DNA from 3 places in the Hydrogenophaga sp. ZJX-1 genome. Region 1 is predicted to be linked to each of the others. Evidence: predicted binding sites of a transcription regulator. Region 1 holds the regulator's gene; each other region holds the start of a gene.
What was found. The regulator sigma-54, encoded in region 1, starts transcription at its own class of promoters, with help from an activator protein. The targets are predictions, from matches to a motif close to TGGCANGNAANCTGCTTT.

Region 1 (6,156 bases):
TCGGCTTCGTCCTGGATCGCTGTCCACACGTGCTGCTGGTAGGGCAGCATCTTTTCAAACGCAAAGCGGCGCAGCATGCCAGGCGGTATGTTGAGCGCGATCTGCGCCGCCTCGATCACCACCGTGCCGCTGCCGCAGCAGGGGTCGTACAGCGGAGTGATGTCGTCCAGCGATTCGGCCGCGCCGCCGTTCCAGCCGGTGGCGGCGATCATGGCCGCGGCCAGGGTTTCCTTCAGCGGCGCGTCGCCCTTGTCTTCGCGCCAGCCGCGTTTGAACAGCGGTTCGCCCGAGGTGTCGATGTAGAGCGTGAGTTCGTCGGTGGTCAGGTGGGCGTAGATGCGCACGTCGGGCCAGGTGGTGTCCACGCTGGGGCGCTCGCCGCGTTTGTCGCGGAAGCGGTCACAGATGGCGTCCTTGATCTTCAGTGCGGCGAAGTTGAGGCTGGTCAGCGGGCTGTGCTGCGCGGTGATCTCGACCTTGATGGTCTGCTGCGGCGTGAACCAGATTTCCCAGGCGATCTCGCCGGCCGCGTTGTACAGGTCCTGCTCGCTGCGGTAACCACCGTGCCACAGCTGCACCAATACCCGTTGAGAGAGTCGGCTGTGCAGGTTCAGACGCATGGCGTCGCGCCACGAGGCCTTGATGCCCACGCCGCCGCGTGCCTTGAAGGCCAGCGGTTCGTTGGTGATGCGCTGCACCTCGTCGGCGAGCATGTCCTCCACGCCAGCGGCGCAGGGGAGAAAGAGTTTGAGCTGGTTCACGGCAGGTACTGAAGATGTTGAGCGCGGGTGCGTCCGCAGGTGGCGACTACGCGGCCCAGCTTCCGGCACGTGCCACGGAACTGGCTTTGCCAGGCCGCGGGTGCGGTCCCCCTTGAGGGGGGAGACGCGAAGCGGCGCAGGGAGTGTTCACAGCGCTTTGCGCAGGTTGGCCGGCGCGATGCGCAGCGCCTCGCGGTACTTGGCCACGGTGCGGCGCGCGCATTCGATGCCCTGCTCCTTGAGCAGGTCGGAAAGCTGATTGTCGGACAGCGGTTTCTTCGGCTCTTCCGAGGCGATGAACTGCTTGAGCAGGGCGCGTACCGCGGTGCTCGACGCGTTGCCCCCAGTTTCGGTACCGAGCGAGGATCCGAAAAAGTACTTGAGCTCGTAGGTACCAAACGGCGTGGCCATGTACTTGGCGGTCGTCACGCGGCTGATGGTGGACTCGTGCAGGCCCAGCTCGTCGGCGATCTCGCGCAGTACCAGCGGGCGCATGGCGAGTTCACCGTGCATGAAGAAGTTGCGCTGGCGCTCGACGATGGCGCTCGACACGCGCAGGATGGTGTCGAAGCGCTGCTGGATGTTCTTGATGAACCAGCGCGCTTCCTGCAGGCGCTGCTGCATGGCGGCGTGGCCGGCTTCACCGCCGTTGTCGCGACCACCGCGGTTTTGCCGCATGGCGTTGGCGTAGACGTCGTGCACACGCAGGCGCGGCATCACGTCGGGATTCAGGATGACCTTGAAACCCCGGCCGGCGCGCGTGACGATGACGTCGGGCACGACCACGTTGCGCTCGACATCGATGAAGCGGCGCCCGGGTTTGGGTTCCAGCCGGGCGATGATGGCCAGCGCAGCACGGGCGGTTTCATCGTCGATGCCGCACAGGGCACACAGGCGCTTGATGTCGCGTTTGGCCACCAGTTCCATGGACTGGTTGCAGATGGCCAGCGCCGCGCGAGCTTCGGGGGAGTTGCGCAGCTCCTCGATCTGCAGCCGCAGGCATTCGCCGAGGTTGCGCGCGCCCACACCGGTGGGCTCCATGTGCTGCAGCAGGCCCAAGGCCATGCGCAGCTGGGCTTCAGCGACCTCCAGCTCCTCGATCCCGGGAGCGGCCGCCTCGCGGCCGTGCATGAGCCGCCAGAAGCCCAGGGCGAGCTCGGCCAGGTCGTCTTCCAGGTAGGCGTCGTCGTTGAGCGACTCGATCAGGAAATACAGCGCCGCCTGGTCTTCGTCGCTCAGCCGCAGACAACGGGCCTGCTCGTGCAGGTGGTCCTGCAGACTGACGGGGCTGCGGGCCAGGTCGGCTGCGCTGGCGGTTTCGTCGTCGTCGCCGCCCGAACCGCTGTTGCGCGCGGGTGCGTCACCGCCCCATTCGCTGTCGTCGGGCGCCATCTCGACCGTGCCATCGCCTTCCCAGCTTTCTTCCACCGGGGTGGCACCGTCGAGCCGGCTTTCAATCTCGTCGCCAGAGCCGCTGTCAGCGGGCGTGTCGGACGTGCTGCTGACGCGGTCGGGCAGCGGGCCGTCGTATTCGGTCGGCGCGGCCACGGCGTCGGCCACCGGCAACGCGGCCTCGGCGATCTGTTCGCCCGCGCTCACCGGCGCATCGACCTGCTCCAGACCGAAGGCTTCGCGCTCGGCGATGTCTTCGGTGCGCTCCAGAAACGGGTTTTCGTCGAGCATCTGCTCGACCTCCTGCGCCATTTCCAGCGTGGAGAGTTGCAGCAGCCGGATGGACTGCTGCAACTGGGGCGTCAGCGCCAGATGCTGCGAAACACGCAGGGACAGGCCTTGTTTCATGCCTGGAAGTACAGCAGTGCGAAACGGAGATTCGCCGCCGGGCCGCCCCAAGGCGAATCAGCCCCCTCGGGGGGCAGCGAAGTACATGAAATGACGATCGTGGAGGTCATGTTCACATGCGGAAGTTCTCACCCAGGTACACACGGCGTACTTCGGCGTTTTCGATGATCTCGGCCGTCGTGCCGCTGGCCAGGACGTGACCGTCGCTGATGATGTAGGCGTGGTCGCAGATGCCCAGGGTTTCGCGCACGTTGTGATCGGTGATCAGCACGCCGATGCCGCGGGACTTCAGGAACCCGATGATGTGCTGGATCTCCAGCACGGCAATCGGGTCGATACCGGCAAAGGGCTCGTCCAACAGGATGAAACGCGGGCGCGTGGCCAGGGCACGGGCAATCTCCACCCGGCGCCGCTCGCCACCGGACAGGGAGGGTGCGGGCGAATCGCGCAGATGGTCCACCCTCAGATCCTTGAGCAGTTCGTCGAGCCGGCTGGCGATTTCAGGTTCGCTCAGGGCATGGCCATCCACATCGTGCTGCAACTCCAGCACGGCGCGCACGTTTTGCGCCACCGTGAGCTTGCGGAAGATCGAGGCTTCCTGGGGCAGGTAACCCAGGCCCATGCGGGCACGGCGGTGGATCGGCAAGGCTTCGATGCGCTGGCCGTCGAGCAGGATCTGCCCACCATCAGCGCGCAGCAGGCCCACGATCATGTAGAACGAGGTGGTCTTGCCCGCGCCGTTGGGGCCCAGCAAGCCGACCACTTCACCTTTGTCGACCTTGAGGGAGACATCCTTGACCACCTTGCGGCTGCCATAGGCCTTCATCAGACCCTGAACTTCCAGACTGCTGCGCACCGCCATCGCCGGTGGCGTACTGGCCATGGGCATGGTCGTCACTGCTTCTTCTCGTTGAGATTGGTGCTGGGGCGCAGTTGGGCTGGATCGGTGGCGGGAGCGGGTGCCGCATCTGCCTCCGGAATGGGTGTCAGCATCGCCCGCACCCGACCCGAGGGGTTGGCGGCGGTGCGGTTGGCGGGGCCACCCTTGACGGTGAACACCTCGGTCAGGCTGTTGTAGGTGATCTGGTTGCCCACGCTTTCGTCGTTGAGCAGGGTGCCGCGGTAGCGGCGCAGCACGGCGCTGCCGGTGAACACCACGGTCTGGGCCTTGCCGTCGTATTCGATGCGCTCGCCCTCGCCTTCGATCCACTCGTCCAGGCCCTCGCGCTTCTGGCGGAAGAAGCCAGGCGCTGCCGCCGTGCCGGTCACCACGCCGAACTGGTTGCCCTGCGGGTCCTGGCGCACGTCCATCTTGCTGCCCCGCATGACGATGGTGCCCTTGGTGATCAGGACGTTGCCGGTGAAGACGCTGGTCTGCCGCGTGTCTTCGTAGCGCAGCGAGTCCGCCTCGATGTTCATGGGCTTGTCTTTGTCGGCCAGCTCCGCCTGGGCCGCGCCTGCCAGCACCAGACCGGCCATCGAAGCCAGGAAGCGAAGGGTCCATCGGGGGGGAAAGTGGTGTGTGGGCATGGCTTTAGTGGGGCACAAATCTTGCATTCATTGTAACGGCGCAAAGCCGACTTGTTGGCGATCGGCACTCAATCGACAGCCCCTGAAAACACAAGACCCGCCAGATGCGGGTCTTGTCTCGAGCTGGGGGAAGCAAAGATCAGGCTTTGCGCGCTTCGACGATGAGCGAATCGGCAATCAGCATGGTGCGTGGCCCCTGTCCGCCGATGTAGAAACGGCCCGCCACGCCCAGTGCCGGCGTGCCCTCCACGTCGTAGGCGTTCTGCAACGCAGTGGCGGCCTCGGCCATCTTGACGGCACTGCCGTTGAAGAAGCCGATGAACTTTTCACGGTCGACGCCCTGCTTTTCCACCCACGCGATGATCGCCGGCGCCGTGGTCAGCGGCAAGCGCTCTTCGTGAAAGGCCTTGAACACCTTCCCGTGCAAGGTGTCGACCAGGCCCATGGACTCCAGTGCGAAATACAGGCGCTGCATGGGCACGAACGCCTGGGTGAACGCCACCGGCACGCGACGCACCTTCACGTCGGCGGGCAGCTTCTTGATCCAGGCGTTGAGCAGCGGTTCGAAATTGAAACAATGGATGCAGGAGTAGGCAAAAAACTCCACCACCTCCACCTGCCCGGGCGGCGTGCTGACCGGCACCGGCTGGCTCAGGCGGACATAGTCCTTGCCTTCCTTGAACCCGACGCGCTGGGCCCAGGCGGGGCTGATGCCAAGGCCACTGGCGGCGAGGGCACCGGCAGCCAGCAGAGAACGGGAAATATCGCGGCGTTGCATCAAATCAAACTCCTTGTGTTGGCCTGCTTGGTCTCAAGGGCCCGGGCAAAAGTTCCGGAACACGCACCCGTCTCAGCGCTGAACGCGCACCAGGGCGGCTTCCACCCCGTTGATCTCGAGTTGCTCCAGTGTCGCGTCGGCCATGGCTTTCTGGCTGAATGGTCCGACGCGCACCCGGAAAACGGCGCGCCCCGACTGTTCCCGCTCGCTGATGTCGGCCGCCATGCCCAGCATGGCTAGACGCGCGCGCTGGGCTTCGGCTTCTTCGGGTGCACGGAAGGCGCCCGCCTGCACGAAGTACGTGAAAGGATCGGCAGCCGCCGGCGCGCCGGCCGACGGGGCTCCCCCATTGGCGGCACCGGTGCGCGAGCGCATCAGTTCACCGAGGGGATCGGCCTGCGTGGGCGCCGTTGCCGGCTGCGGGGCGACGGGCTTGCCAGCGGCCGGACTTTCCGCCGGTGCGGCCACGACCGGCGCGGGCGCCGGGTCCGGGATCACCACCATTGGCGGCACGGTCGCCGGGCTGGTGCCCAAGGCGGCGTTCGGGTTCCAGCCCTTGTTGCGCTCGGCTTCCTCCACATCCTGCGCCGGCTTGCGCGACACGCCCCGGTCGACAAAGGGCACCGGGACGCGCGTGACGTACACCGCCACCGACAGCGCAATGCCCAGCCCCACGAGCAGGCCGATCACGAAGCCCGTGAGCGTGCCGCCAAAGTGTTTCCGGGCCAGCAGGGTAGGTTTTTTCATGGGGAACATCAGCTTCACATCTTTTGTGGGGCGCTCACGCCCAGAACCGCCAGACCATTGTGCAACACCTGGGCGGTGGCTTTCACCAGCGCCAGACGGGCCAGCTTCACCGCCTCGTCGTCCACCAGGATGCGCTCGGCGTCGTAGTAGCTGTGGTAGCTGGCGGCCAGCTCGCGCAGGTAGAAGGTGACGTCGTGCGGCGCGAAGTCGCGCGCGGCGTCGGCCAGCATGGCGGGGTATTTGGCCAGCAGCAGCATCAGCGCCTGCGCGGCCGGGCTCTCCAGCGCCGCGAGGTCCACGCCGCTCAGCGTGGCCGGGTCGCCGCCCCAGGAAGCCAGCACCGAACAGATGCGCGCGTGCGCGTACTGCACGTAATAGACCGGGTTGTCGTTGTTCTTCTGCACGGCCAGGTCGACGTCGAAGGTGTATTCGGTGTCGGGCTTGCGGCTCAGCAGGAAGAAGCGCACCGCGTCTTTCGACGTCCATTCGATCAGGTCGCGCAGCGTCACGTAGCTGCCGGCGCGTTTGCTGATCTTGACC
Region 2 (6,156 bases), on a different contig from region 1:
GGCCGGCGGTGCGCTCGCCGACCAGCCTGGCTTTGCCGAGCGGGTCCGGCAACTGGAACCAGAACTCGACCGCGACGCCCTGCTGGCGCGGGCCCTCAAGGACCGCCCGGTGGTGCTGGGTTACTACTTCACCAGCGACCGCGACGGACGCACCAGCGGGGTCCTGCCAGCGCCGGTGATGCAAGCGGAGGCATTGGGCGGCCGCCCCATTCTCGCCACGCGCTGGGATGGTTACGGGGCCAACATCCCGCCACTGGCCGAGGCGGCGCCGCGCGCCGGTTTTTTCAACGCCATCAGCAGTCCGGACGGCGTGGTCCGTTCGCTGCCCTTGCTGGCCGAGCACGGTGGCCGCTACTACGAGTCCTTGTCGCTGGCCATGTTCCGCATGGTCCTCGGCTCACCGGGCGTCGAGCCGGGCTTCCCGTCCGAGCGGGTGGTTGGCCGCCAATACCAAGCGCTTGAGAGCGTGCGGTTGCGCCAGGGGGCGTCCACGCTGGCCATTCCGGTGGACGACCGGGTGGCCACGCTGGTGCCGTTCCGCGGTCCCGGTGGCCCCCAGGGCGGGTCGTTCACCTACCTCAGCGCCGCCGACGTGCTCGCCGGGCGGGTGGCGCCCGGCCTGCTGGCCAACAAGATCGTGCTCATCGGCACCACCGCGCCGGGGTTGCTGGACCTGCGGATCACGCCGGTGGGTGAAACCTACCCCGGCGTCGAAACCCATGCCAGCCTCATCGCCGGCCTGCTGGACGGCCAGCTCCTGGTCAAGCCCGACTACGCGCTCGGCTACGAACTGGTCATGCTGGTGGTCGCCGGCCTGGTCCTGGCGCTGGTGCTCCCGTTGTTGAGCGCGGCGCGGGCGGTGGTCCTGAGCCTGGGGGTGGTGCTGGCGGTGCTCGGGCTCAACACCTGGCTGTACCTGGGCCATGGGCTGGCGCTGCCGCTGGCCAGCACGCTGGTGATGGCGGGCATTGCCTTTGCGCTCAACATGAGCTACGGCTATTTCGTCGAAAGCCGGTCCAAGCGCGAACTGGCCCAGCTCTTCGGCACCTATGTGCCGCCCGAGCTGGTCGACGAAATGGTGAAGGACCCCGACAGCTACAGCATGGCCGCAACCACGCGCGAGCTGACGGTGATGTTCTGCGACATGCGTGGCTTCACGCAGATCGCCGAGACCATGGCGCCGACCGAACTCCAGGCCCTGCTCAACACCGTGTTCAGCCGGCTGACCCGGCTCATCCGCCACCACCGCGGCACCATCGACAAATACATGGGCGACTGCGTCATGGCTTTCTGGGGCGCCCCGGTCGAAACGCCCAACCACGCCAGCCTGGCCGTGCAGACCGCCATCGACATGGCGCAAACCATCCGCGAGATCAACGCAGAGCGGGCCAGCCGCGCCCTGCCCGCCATCCAGCTCGGCATCGGTCTGAACACCGGCGACATGTGTGTGGGCGACATGGGCTCCGACGTTCGCCGCAGCTACACCGTGATCGGCGACGCGGTCAACCTCGGCTCGCGGCTGGAGGGGCTCTCCCGCCTGTACGGCGTGGACATCGTGGCCAGCGAAACCACCCAGGCCCAGGCGCCGGGCTTCGCCTGGCAGGTGCTTGACCGGGTGCGCGTCAAAGGCAAGGCCCAGGCCGTCACCATCTATACCCCGCTGGGGCGCCGCGAGCAGCTCACGGCCGAACAAACCGGGGAGCTGGCGCAGTGGAAGCTTGCGTTCAAGGCGTGGCAGGCCCAGGACTGGGACGCCTGCGACGTGCACCTGCTCAACCTGCAGCGTCAGAATGCCAAAAAAGTCCTTTACCGCCTGTATGCCGAACGGGTAGCCTCCATGAGGCGGTCTCCGCCCGATGCCGATTGGGACGGCACCACCACTTTCGAGTCCAAATAACCCGGCCCACTGGGTCACCAACCGCTGACAAGACCGATGAGGGTACGCGTTCTGGGTTGCTCCGGCGCCATCGCGCAAGGCTGCCGCACCACCTCCTTCCTGCTCGACGACGATGTGCTCGTCGACGCGGGCACCGGCGTGGGCGACCTTCGCCTGGACGAGATGGCCCGCATCAACCACGTGCTGCTCACGCACTCCCATCTGGACCACGTGGCCAGCCTGCCGCTGATGATCGACGCCGTGGCGGCCCTGCGCATGGCCGCAGGTGCACCGCCGCTGCAGGTACACGCCCTGCCCGGCACCATTGCGGCCCTGCGGGTCCACATCTTCAACAACCTGATCTGGCCGGATTTTTCGGCCATTCCCAGCGCCGACACCCCGCTCGTGCGCTTTGAGAGCATCGCCGTGGGGCAGGTGTTGCAGGTCGGCGGCAAGGCCATCGAGGTGCTGCCGGCCGTGCACACCGTGCCCGCCTGCGGCTACGCCGCCGCCACCGCCTCGGGCCACTGGGTCTTCAGCGGCGACACCGAGCGCAACCCCGCGTTCTGGCAGCGCGTCAACCAGCTGCCCGTGGCCCTGCTCATCATCGAAACGGCCTTCAGCGACCGCGAGAAAGCGCTGGCCAAGCGCAGCCTGCATCTCGCCCCCAGCACCCTGGCCGAAGAGCTTGACCAGATCGACCGCGGCCGGCGTTACCCGATCTACATCACCCATACCAAGCCCGCCGAAACCGGGCTCATCATGGACGAAATCCAGCGCTTCGACCAGACGCCCAGCCGCGTGGACGACGTGCGCCACGACATCCGCTGGCTCAGCGCCGGGCAGACCTTCGAGCTCTGACAAAAAAATGTCACCCCGGGGGTGGGTGACAAAAATTGTCGGTAGCAAAAGGCATCACAGGACACAAATCGTCACATGCGCCGGCCGAAGCGTGAAAAAGGCCGCAAAACCCAGGTCATTTCCGGCTGGCACGGACCCTGCTCATGAGATTGCGTCTCTGTCCCACAACCCCCAAGGAGTTTTTCTCATGAAGCGTTCCATGCAAAAAGGTTTCACCCTGATCGAACTGATGATCGTGGTGGCCATCATCGGTATTCTGGCTGCCATTGCCCTGCCTGCGTATTCGGACTACACGGCCCGCTCGCAAATGTCGGAAGGCCTGAAGGCCACGTCGGGTGTCCAGGCTGACATCGCTGTGGATACCTCTGAAGCCGGTGCCTTGGCTGCATCCGCTGCTACGATCGCCTCGGCCGCCCTGCTGGATGGCAAGTACTTTGCTCCAGGCGGTGTTGTTGTGACCGCTGGCGGCACCATTGGTGTGACGTTTGATTCGGGTACTGTGAGCGGTGTGGTGATGACCATTACCCCGACATTGAATCCAAACATCACCCAGATCTCGCGTTGGACATGTACCGGTGCCGGTGCTAACTTCAAGGCTTCCTGGATTCCTTCAGGCTGCCGCTAAATCGCTCCGCGCGAAAAGGCCCCTTTCAGGGGCTTTTTCGCTTTCTGAAGTGTGTCTAACTCCTATGAACCGTCGGCTCCCATCGGCTTTCCGGGCTGCTTCTGTTCATTTGCTCCTCAGCGCCCTGATTGCCGCTGCGCTCGCTGCGCTCGTTTTTGGGTGGTGGTATCCGTTCCCCTACCGGGAGCTGGCCGGTGGCCAGCAGCTGTTCTGGACCGTGATGGCCGTGGACGTGGTGTGCGGGCCGTTGTTGACAGCGGTGGTCTTCAATCCGCAAAAGTCACGCCGTGAACTGGTCTTGGACTTGTCTCTCGTGGTGCTGATTCAAATCGGCGCACTGATATACGGGGTGTATTCGGTGGCTCTGGCGCGCCCGGTGGTGCTCGCCTACGAGATTGACCGCTTTGTCGCCGTACCCGCTGTCGATGTTGATACACCTTCGCTGAGCGACGCGTTACCCGATCTGCGTTTCTTGTCCTGGACCGGGCCCAAGCTGGTGGGAACTCGCAAGGCCCGCGACGGGAAGGAAGCCAGCCTAAGTCTGACCCAGTCCCTTCAAGGGTTGCAGATCAGCGCTCGCCCGGGGTGGTGGATCCCCTATGAAGAGAGCGTGCCCGATGTGAAGTTGCGGATGCGCAAGCTGGATGCTCTCCGAGCCAAACTGGAGAAGCCCCAGCGGTCGCTTGTCGATGAGGCCGCTGTCAGCACAGGAGAGCCTGTGTCGACTCTCTTCTATCTCCCATTGACCAGTCGGGAACTCACGGACTGGATCGTGCTGCTGGATGCTCAGGCTCAAATCAAAGGGTATGCCCAGGTGGATGGTTTTTGACGAGGTACTTTGTTGATCGGGAGCGATGATCACGATGTGGTCACAAAGTGTCCACTCTTCCCGCCCCGCTTCTCCATCAAGCGCACCCCGCCAATCGTCATCCCCCGGTCCACCGCCTTGCACATGTCGTAGATCGTGAGCAGGGCCACGCTGCAGGCGGTCAGGGCTTCCATTTCCACGCCGGTCTGGCCGGTGCATTCGGCGGTGGTGCGGCACAGCACGCTGTTCGCTGAAGGCTCCACCTCAAATTCAACCGCCACGCGCGTGAGCGCGATCGGGTGGCACAGGGGGATCAGGTCGCTGGTCTTTTTCGCGCCCTGGATGCCGGCGATGCGGGCGATGCCGAGCACGTCGCCTTTCTTGGCGCTACCGCTCTGGATCAGCGCGAGCGTGGCGGGCTCCATGTGGATGCGGCCTTCGGCCACGGCGACGCGGTGCGTGCTGGCTTTGGCGGCCACGTCGACCATGTGGGCCTGGCCCTCGGCGTCGAAATGGGTGAGCGGGCTGGGGGTTGGGGTGGTCGGGTGGGTCATGGCGGGATCTTTGCGCGGTCTTTACAGAAACCTGTGGGCGTTGGCGGCATCATACGAGGATGCGCCTTTTGACGACCCCCCGATTCCCGTTGTCCCGCCGTCTCTTTTCAGTCCCCGTACTGCTGGCCGCTCTGGCAGCGGTACCGGTGTCGCTGTCGAACGCACAAACGAATCCCGCGGCCAGTGGCGCGCCGGGGGCTGGTGCGACACGGGGTGGTTTGCCCAGCCTGGGTGACGAGCAGGACATGTCGATCGCGGCCGAACGCCGTCTGGGCGACCGGATCGCGCGCGACATCTACCGCGACCCGGATTACCTGGACGATCCGGTGCTGGGCGACTACCTGTCGGCGATCTGGCAGCCGCTGCTGGGCGCGGCGCGCGCGCGCGGCGATGTGCCGCCCGAGCTGTCGGAACGGCTGGCCTGGGAACTGATGATCTCACGTGACCGGCGGGTGAATGCCTTCGCATTGCCGGGCGGTTATCTGGGGGTGAACCTCGGCCTGCTGGCGGTGACCGAGCGGCCCGAGGAGCTCGCCGCGGTGATGGCGCACGAGCTCAGCCACGTCTCGCAGCGCCACATCGCGCGCCTGGTGTCGAGCCAGGACCGTTTGGCGCCCTGGATGCTGGGCGCCATGATCCTGGGGGCGCTGGCCGCGCGCGCCAACACCGAGGTGGCCAACGCCGCCATCGTGGGCAGCCAGGCGGTGGCGATGCAGACCCAGCTGAATTTTTCGCGCGACATGGAGCGCGAGGCGGACCGGGTGGGCTTTGGCGTGCTGACCGGCGCGGGCTTTGAGGGGCAGGGCTTTGTCGACATGTTTGACCGTCTGCAGCAGGCCTCGCGCCTCAACGACGACGGTTCGTTCCCTTACCTGCGCAGCCACCCGCTGACCAGCGAGCGCATCGCCGACATGCGGGCGCGCCTGCCGCTGTCGACAGCGAGGGCCGGTCCGGGTGTGGGGCCGCTCCAGTCTGCGGCGCCAGGCGCTGCTGCCAATGCGCCCGCGAGCGGAGGGCCAACCGGCCTCCGGCTCGACCTGCCGGCGCTGTCCAGCGCCACACCGCCCCCCTCCGGACTGGTGGCATTGGCCCCCACCGTCAGCGCCGAGCGGCACGCCCTCATGGCGGCGCGGGCGCGTGTGCTGGCGGAAAACGGGCCGGACCGGCTGCGTGCCTGGCTGCAGACCGGTCAGGGCGCCAGCGCTTCGCCCGGGGTGCGCTACACAGCGGCCCTGTCGGCGCAGCGCCTGGGGCAGCGCGATCTGGCGCTGGATCTGGCGCAGCGTCTGCGGGGTGCGGTGGCGGCGAGCGCCCGCCCGGCCGCCGATGCGCTGATGCTGGAACTGCTGCTGACCGCGGGCAGCAACAGCCGCGTGGACCCCAGCGGTGCCCTGCTGGCGAGCTTGCGCGACCAGGCGCTGGCCGGCGACTC
Region 3 (6,156 bases), on a different contig from region 1:
TCAGTCTGGACGCGTTTGGCGAGCCGCTGCACAGTTTTCCGGCCTTCACCGCGAGCGTCTGCAACCTCAACCCCGGCAGCCGCGGCCATGTGCGCATCCGCAGCGCGCGCGGCGAAGACGCGCCCGCCATCGCGCCCAACTACCTCTCCACGGCCGAAGACCGGCAGGTCGCGGCCGACAGCCTGCGCGTGACGCGGCACATCGTGGCGCAGCCGGCGATGGCGAAATACCAACCCGAAGAGTTCAAGCCCGGTGTGCAGTACCAGACCGACGACGAGCTCGCGCGCCTGGCCGGCGACATCGCCAGCACCATCTTCCACCCGGTGGGCACCACCAAGATGGGGCGCGCCGACGACCCGCTGGCCGTGGTCGACAGCCACCTGCGCGTGCGCGGCGTGGCGGGCCTGCGTGTGGTGGACGCGGGTGTGATGCCCACCATCACCAGCGGCAACACCAACAGCCCGACGCTGATGATCGCGGAGAAGGCGGCGCGCTGGATCGCGCGCGGCATTTGACGCTCTAACGGATCCCGCCCACGTAACGCGTGTCCGGCCCGTCGGCATCGGTTCGTTTGCCGCCGCCAAACCCCGAGGGCAGTGAAGACTCGCGGAACCCGCTCGCCGGCACCGAGTCGGCGAAACCACTGGGGCGGCTGGCCGGGGGCGCTGGCGTCTGCGCGGCACGCAGGGCCTCGGTGGCGCTCTGCAGCAGGGGCTTGCGCACGGGTGCCCCCATGCCGGTGCTCGCGGTTTCCAGTTTCTCAGCCCAGGGCAGCAGTTCGTCCAGTCCTTCGCTGACCGCCTTTTCGCGGGCGAAGCGCACGATGGCGCGCGCGTAGTCGGCGTTGGTGGCCATCCACTCGGTGTCGGTCACGCGCCCCGTCTTGCGGCGCAGCAGCACATGCAGGTGGGCGGCGGTGGCGAAGATTTCGGTGGAGGTCATGGCGGCGCCCTTCCTACAACAACGAGCGAAGTGGTGAAAACCCCAGGGCACCGCCCGGCCGGCTTTGCCGGAAGGCCAGTGCCATCCCCCTTGAGGGGGGTGACGCGAAGCGGCGCGGGGGGTGTTCCATCTCAATGCCCGAGCTGTTCGTTGTGCAGCGACAGGTCGAGCCCGGCGCGTTCGTCGACCTCGTGCACGCGCAGGCGCGCCACCCGCGAGGTGATCCACAGCACCACGCCGGTCATCACCAGGCTGTAGGCCAGCACGGCCGCGCAGGCGATCAGCTGCGTCAGCACGCTGCCTTCCACCCCGGCGATGGCCGGGTCGGCCAGCAGGCCGGTGAGCAGCGCGCCCACCAGGCCACCGACACCGTGCACACCGAACACGTCGAGCGAATCGTCGGCGCGCAGGCGGCGCTTCAGGCCGGTGGCACCCCAGTAGCAGACCGCGCCCGCCACCAGGCCAATGACCAGCGCCGAGCGCAGCGTGACGAAGCCCGCCGCCGGCGTGATGGCGACCAGCCCGGCCACCACGCCCGAGCACAGGCCCAGCAGCGAAGCGCGCTTGCGCGCCAGCCATTCGGCGGCCATCCAGGAGAGCGCGCCCGCGGCGGCGGCGATGTGGGTCACCGCCAGCGCCAGCCCGGCGCGCCCGTCGGCGGCGAGCGCCGAGCCGGCGTTGAAGCCGAACCAGCCGACCCAGAGCAGGCCGGTGCCGGCCATGGTCAGGCCCAGGTTGAACGGGATGAAGGGTTCGCGCCCGTAGCCCTGGCGCGGGCCGAGGGCGTAGGCGCAGACCAGCGCGGCGGCACCGGCGTTGATGTGCACCACGGCGCCACCGGCAAAGTCCAGCGCACCGAGCTGGGCCAGCCAGCCGCCCGGCTCCCAGACCCAGTGGGCCACGGGCGCGTACACCAGCAGCAGCCACAGGCCGGCGAACAGCAGCAGGGCGCCGAAGTGCATGCGCTCCACCAGCGCGCCCACCACCAGGGCGCAGGTGATGATGGCAAAGGTGAGCTGGAACATGGCGAACACCGATTCGGGCACGTGGGGCGCGATGTGGCTCACCGCCACCTGGCCGGTGGCGCCCAGGAAGTCCAGCCCGGCAAAGCCCATGCGCTGGACGCCGCCGATCCAGCCCGCCAGTGCACCGTCGCCGGGCGTGAAGGCCAGCGAATAGGCAAGCGCAAACCACAGCACGCTGACGACGGCCGCGATGCCGACCACGCTGGCCATGGTGTTGATCACGTTGAGACGGCGCACCATGCCACCATAAAAGAGCGCGATGCCCGGCAGCGTCATGAGCAGCACGAGCGCGGTGGACACCATGAGCCAGGCGGTGTCGGCCCCGCTGATGGTGCTGATGGCAGCGAGCGCCGGGCCGGGCAGAGTGGCCGCTGCGTCGGTTGCGGGGCTGGTGGCCACGGGGGGTGCGGTCTGCGCACAAGTCAGCGAGGGGATGGCGAACGCCAGCCCGGCCGCCACGGATCCAGGGGATCTACGGTTTTGGTGCATCTTGTTACCTTTTCCAACGACCAGTGACACAGAGCACATCCTGTGCCACCCGTTCGAGGAACCAAGGGAAACCCCCGATGCACAGCGCTGGTGCAAAGTATTACAGTCACACCACTCGCACACAGCGCCCAGCGCTGGTGACCGCGGGAGGACCGAGGAGACAACCCCGTCCAACCAGAAAGAATGGTTTCAGCGTCCCAAGAGATGCCACGTATCACAAGCCGACCCCAAAAGGGTCGGCTTTTTTTTGCCCGTGCGGGTGGCACGCGGAATTCCGGGGGTGAGTTGAAATCTTCCGTTTTGTACGTGGAAGTGGAATGCATCTGTCCACTGTCGTGATGCCCGGGTTTTGAGTCGACAAAATCCGTTGAAAAATGTTGATGCAAATCAATGCTTTAAACGCGTTTATCGGTGTTTTCCCTTGGTTGGCCCATCGTGGCCTGGCGATTGCAAACGGTCACACACCTGCCTGCAACGGCGGGACCCGGTTCTGCCCCACACCAGCCAACGGAGACAAACCCATGATGGAAACCTTTTACGAGGTGATGCGCCGCAAGGGCATTTCGCGCCGCAGCTTTCTGAAGTACTGCTCGCTCACCGCCACCTCGCTCGGGCTGGCCCCCTCGTTCGTGCCGCAGATCGCGCACGCCATGGAAACCAAGCCGCGCACCCCGGTGCTCTGGCTGCACGGTCTGGAATGCACCTGCTGCACCGAATCGTTCATCCGCTCGGCGCACCCGCTGGCCAAGGACGTGGTGCTCTCGATGATCAGCCTGGACTACGACGACACCCTGATGGCCGCCGCCGGCCACCAGGCCGAGGCCATCCTCGAAGAGATCATGACCAAGTACAAGGGCCAGTACATCCTGGCCGTGGAAGGCAACCCGCCGCTGAACGAAGACGGCATGTTCTGCATCCAGTCGGGCAAGCCCTTCATCGAGAAGCTCAAGCACGTGGCGAAAGACGCCAAGGCCATCATCGCCTGGGGCTCCTGCGCTTCGTGGGGCTGCGTGCAGGCCGCCAAGCCCAACCCGACCCAGGCCACGCCGATCCACAAGGTCATCACCGACAAACCCATCATCAAGGTGCCGGGCTGCCCGCCCATCCCCGAGGTGATGACGGGCGTGATCACCTACATGCTGACCTTCGACAAGATCCCCGAGCTGGACCGCCAGGGCCGGCCGAAGATGTTCTACAGCCAGCGCATCCACGACAAGTGCTACCGCCGCCCGCACTTCGACGCCGGCCAGTTCGTCGAAACCTGGGACGACGAGTCCGCGCGCAAGGGCTACTGCCTCTACAAGGTCGGCTGCAAGGGCCCGACCACCTACAACGCCTGCTCCACGGTGATGTGGAACGAGGGCACCAGCTTCCCGATCAAGGCCGGCCACGGCTGCATCGGCTGCAGTGAAGACGGCTTCTGGGACAAGGGCTCGTTCTACGACCGCCTGACCGACATCCACGCCTTCGGCATCGAGGCCAACGCCGACGAAATCGGCGGCACGGCGGCCGGTGTGGTAGGGGCCGCGGTCGCGGCGCACGCCGCCATCTCGGTGGCCAAGCGCTCGCGTGACAAGGCGGTCGAGAAAAAAGCCGCGTCCACCAACAGCTGATCCAGAACAACGAGGAAGAACACCATGGGTGCTTACGAAACACAGGGCTTCAAGATGGACAACACCGGCCGGCGCATCGTCGTCGACCCGGTCACGCGCATCGAGGGCCACATGCGCTGCGAGGTCAACCTCGACAGCAACAACGTCATCCGCAACGCGGTGTCCACCGGCACCATGTGGCGCGGTCTGGAAGTGATTTTGAAGGGCCGCGATCCGCGCGACGCCTGGGCCTTCGTGGAGCGCATCTGCGGCGTCTGCACCGGCTGCCACGCGCTGACCTCGGTGCGCGCGGTGGAAGACGCGCTGGGCATCAAGATCCCGCTGAACGCCCACCTGATCCGCGAGATGATGGCCAAGACGCTGCAGGTGCACGACCACGCGGTGCACTTCTACCACCTGCACGCGCTCGACTGGGTCGACGTCGTGTCCTGCCTGCAGGCCGACCCGAAGAAGACCAGCGAACTGCAGCAGATGGTGTCGCCCGCGCACCCCATGTCGTCGCCCGGTTACTTCCGCGACGTGCAGAACCGCCTGAAGAAGTTCGTCGAGAGCGGCCAGCTCGGGCCGTTCGCCAACGGCTACTGGGGCAGCAAGGCCTATGTGCTGCCGCCCGAGGCCAACCTGATGGCCGTGACCCACTACCTGGAGGCGCTGGACCTGCAGAAAGAGTGGGTCAAGGTGCACACCATCTTCGGTGGCAAGAACCCGCACCCCAACTACCTGGTGGGCGGCGTGCCCTGCGCCATCAACCTCGACGGCAACGGTGCCGCCGGCGCCCCGATCAACATGGAGCGGCTGAACTTCGTGCAGGCCCGCATCCAGGAAATGATCGACTTCAACAACAACGTCTACATCCCGGACGTGCTCGCCATCGGCACCATCTACAAGAACGCCGGCTGGCTCTACGGCGGTGGCCTGAGCGCCACCAACGTGGCCGACTACGGCACCTACGAGAAGGTGCCCTACGACCACAGCACGCACCAGCTGCCCGGCGGCGTGATCCTCGACGGCAACTGGGACAAGATCCACGCCATCGACCCGCGCGACCCCGAACAGGTGCAGGAATTCGTGAGCCACAGCTGGTACAAGTACGGCGACGAAACCAAGGGCCTGCACCCCTGGGACGGCGTCACCGAAGCCAACTACGCCCCCGAAGGCCCGAACTTCAAGGGCACGCGCACCAAGATCGAGAATCTGGACGAAAGCGCCAAGTACTCGTGGATCAAGAGCCCGCGCTGGCGCGGCCACGCGGTCGAGGTCGGCCCGCTGTCGCGCTACATCCTGGGTTATGCCCATGCCATGCAGGGCAACAAGTACTGCCAGCGCGTGAAGGAGCAGGTGGACGCGTCCGCCGTCGCCATCAACAGCGCGATCCCGAAAGCCCTGGGCCTGCCGGAAACCAACTTCACGCTCAAGCAGCTGCTGCCCACCACCATCGGCCGCACCCTGGCCCGCGCACTCGAAAGCCAGTACGCCGCCGAGATGATGATGGACGACTTCAAGCAGCTGATCGGCAACATCAAGGCCGGCGACACCAGCACCGTCAATGCCGACAAGTGGGACCCGTCCACCTGGCCGAAAGAGGCCAAGGGCGTGGGCACGGTCGCCGCACCGCGCGGCATGCTGGGCCACTGGATCAAGATCAAGGACGGCAAGATCGAGAACTACCAGTGCGTGGTGCCCACCACCTGGAACGGTTCGCCGCGCGACACCAAGGGCCAGATCGGCGCCTTCGAGGCCTCGCTCATGAACACGCCCATGGTCAACCCCGAGCAGCCGCTGGAGATCCTGCGCACGCTGCACAGCTTCGACCCCTGCCTGGCCTGCTCCACCCACGTGATGAGCGAAGACGGCCAGGAGATGGCACGCGTCACCGTGCGCTGAGTCCACGCAACCCATACGAGGAGAAACACATGCAATCGAAAAACATCCGTCGCGCCACCGCGGCCGCGCTGCTGGCTGGTCTGGCCGGCGCCGCCCAGGCGCACACCGGTCACGGCACGCACAGCCTCATGGAAGGCCTGGTCCACCCCTTCGGTCTGGACCACCTGCTGGCCATGGTGGCCGTGGGCGTGTGGTCGGTGAAT

Region 2: ACN5W5_RS08610 (pilin) is a predicted target of sigma-54. The motif match lies at 2,864-2,881, and genes of this name have one in related genera.
Region 3: ACN5W5_RS15610 (ammonium transporter) is a predicted target of sigma-54. The motif match lies at 2,487-2,504, and genes of this name have one in related genera.

What each region holds. Positions count from the first base shown of each region.
Region 1 covers NZ_JBMBRA010000009.1:172,066-178,221, reverse strand. The annotation lists gene ACN5W5_RS22005 (THUMP domain-containing class I SAM-dependent RNA methyltransferase) at 1-761, opposite strand, end outside; gene rpoN (RNA polymerase factor sigma-54) at 909-2,561, opposite strand; gene lptB (LPS export ABC transporter ATP-binding protein) at 2,674-3,450, opposite strand; gene lptA (lipopolysaccharide transport periplasmic protein LptA) at 3,456-4,091, opposite strand; gene ACN5W5_RS21985 (thiol:disulfide interchange protein DsbA/DsbL) at 4,231-4,869, opposite strand; gene ACN5W5_RS21980 (SPOR domain-containing protein) at 4,942-5,616, opposite strand; gene argS (arginine--tRNA ligase) at 5,631-6,156, opposite strand, start outside.
Region 2 covers NZ_JBMBRA010000002.1:829,821-835,976, reverse strand. The annotation lists gene ACN5W5_RS08620 (CHASE2 domain-containing protein) at 1-1,897, shown strand, start outside; gene ACN5W5_RS08615 (3',5'-cyclic-nucleotide phosphodiesterase) at 1,934-2,737, shown strand; gene ACN5W5_RS08610 (pilin) at 2,925-3,362, shown strand; gene tfpZ (TfpX/TfpZ family type IV pilin accessory protein) at 3,427-4,191, shown strand; gene moaC (cyclic pyranopterin monophosphate synthase MoaC) at 4,221-4,724, opposite strand; gene ACN5W5_RS08595 (M48 family metalloprotease) at 4,970-6,156, shown strand, end outside.
Region 3 covers NZ_JBMBRA010000005.1:126,258-132,413, reverse strand. The annotation lists gene ACN5W5_RS15620 (GMC family oxidoreductase) at 1-515, shown strand, start outside; gene ACN5W5_RS15615 (hypothetical protein) at 520-942, opposite strand; gene ACN5W5_RS15610 (ammonium transporter) at 1,074-2,456, opposite strand; gene ACN5W5_RS15605 (hydrogenase small subunit) at 2,981-4,069, shown strand; gene ACN5W5_RS15600 (nickel-dependent hydrogenase large subunit) at 4,094-5,953, shown strand; gene ACN5W5_RS15595 (HupE/UreJ family protein) at 5,983-6,156, shown strand, end outside.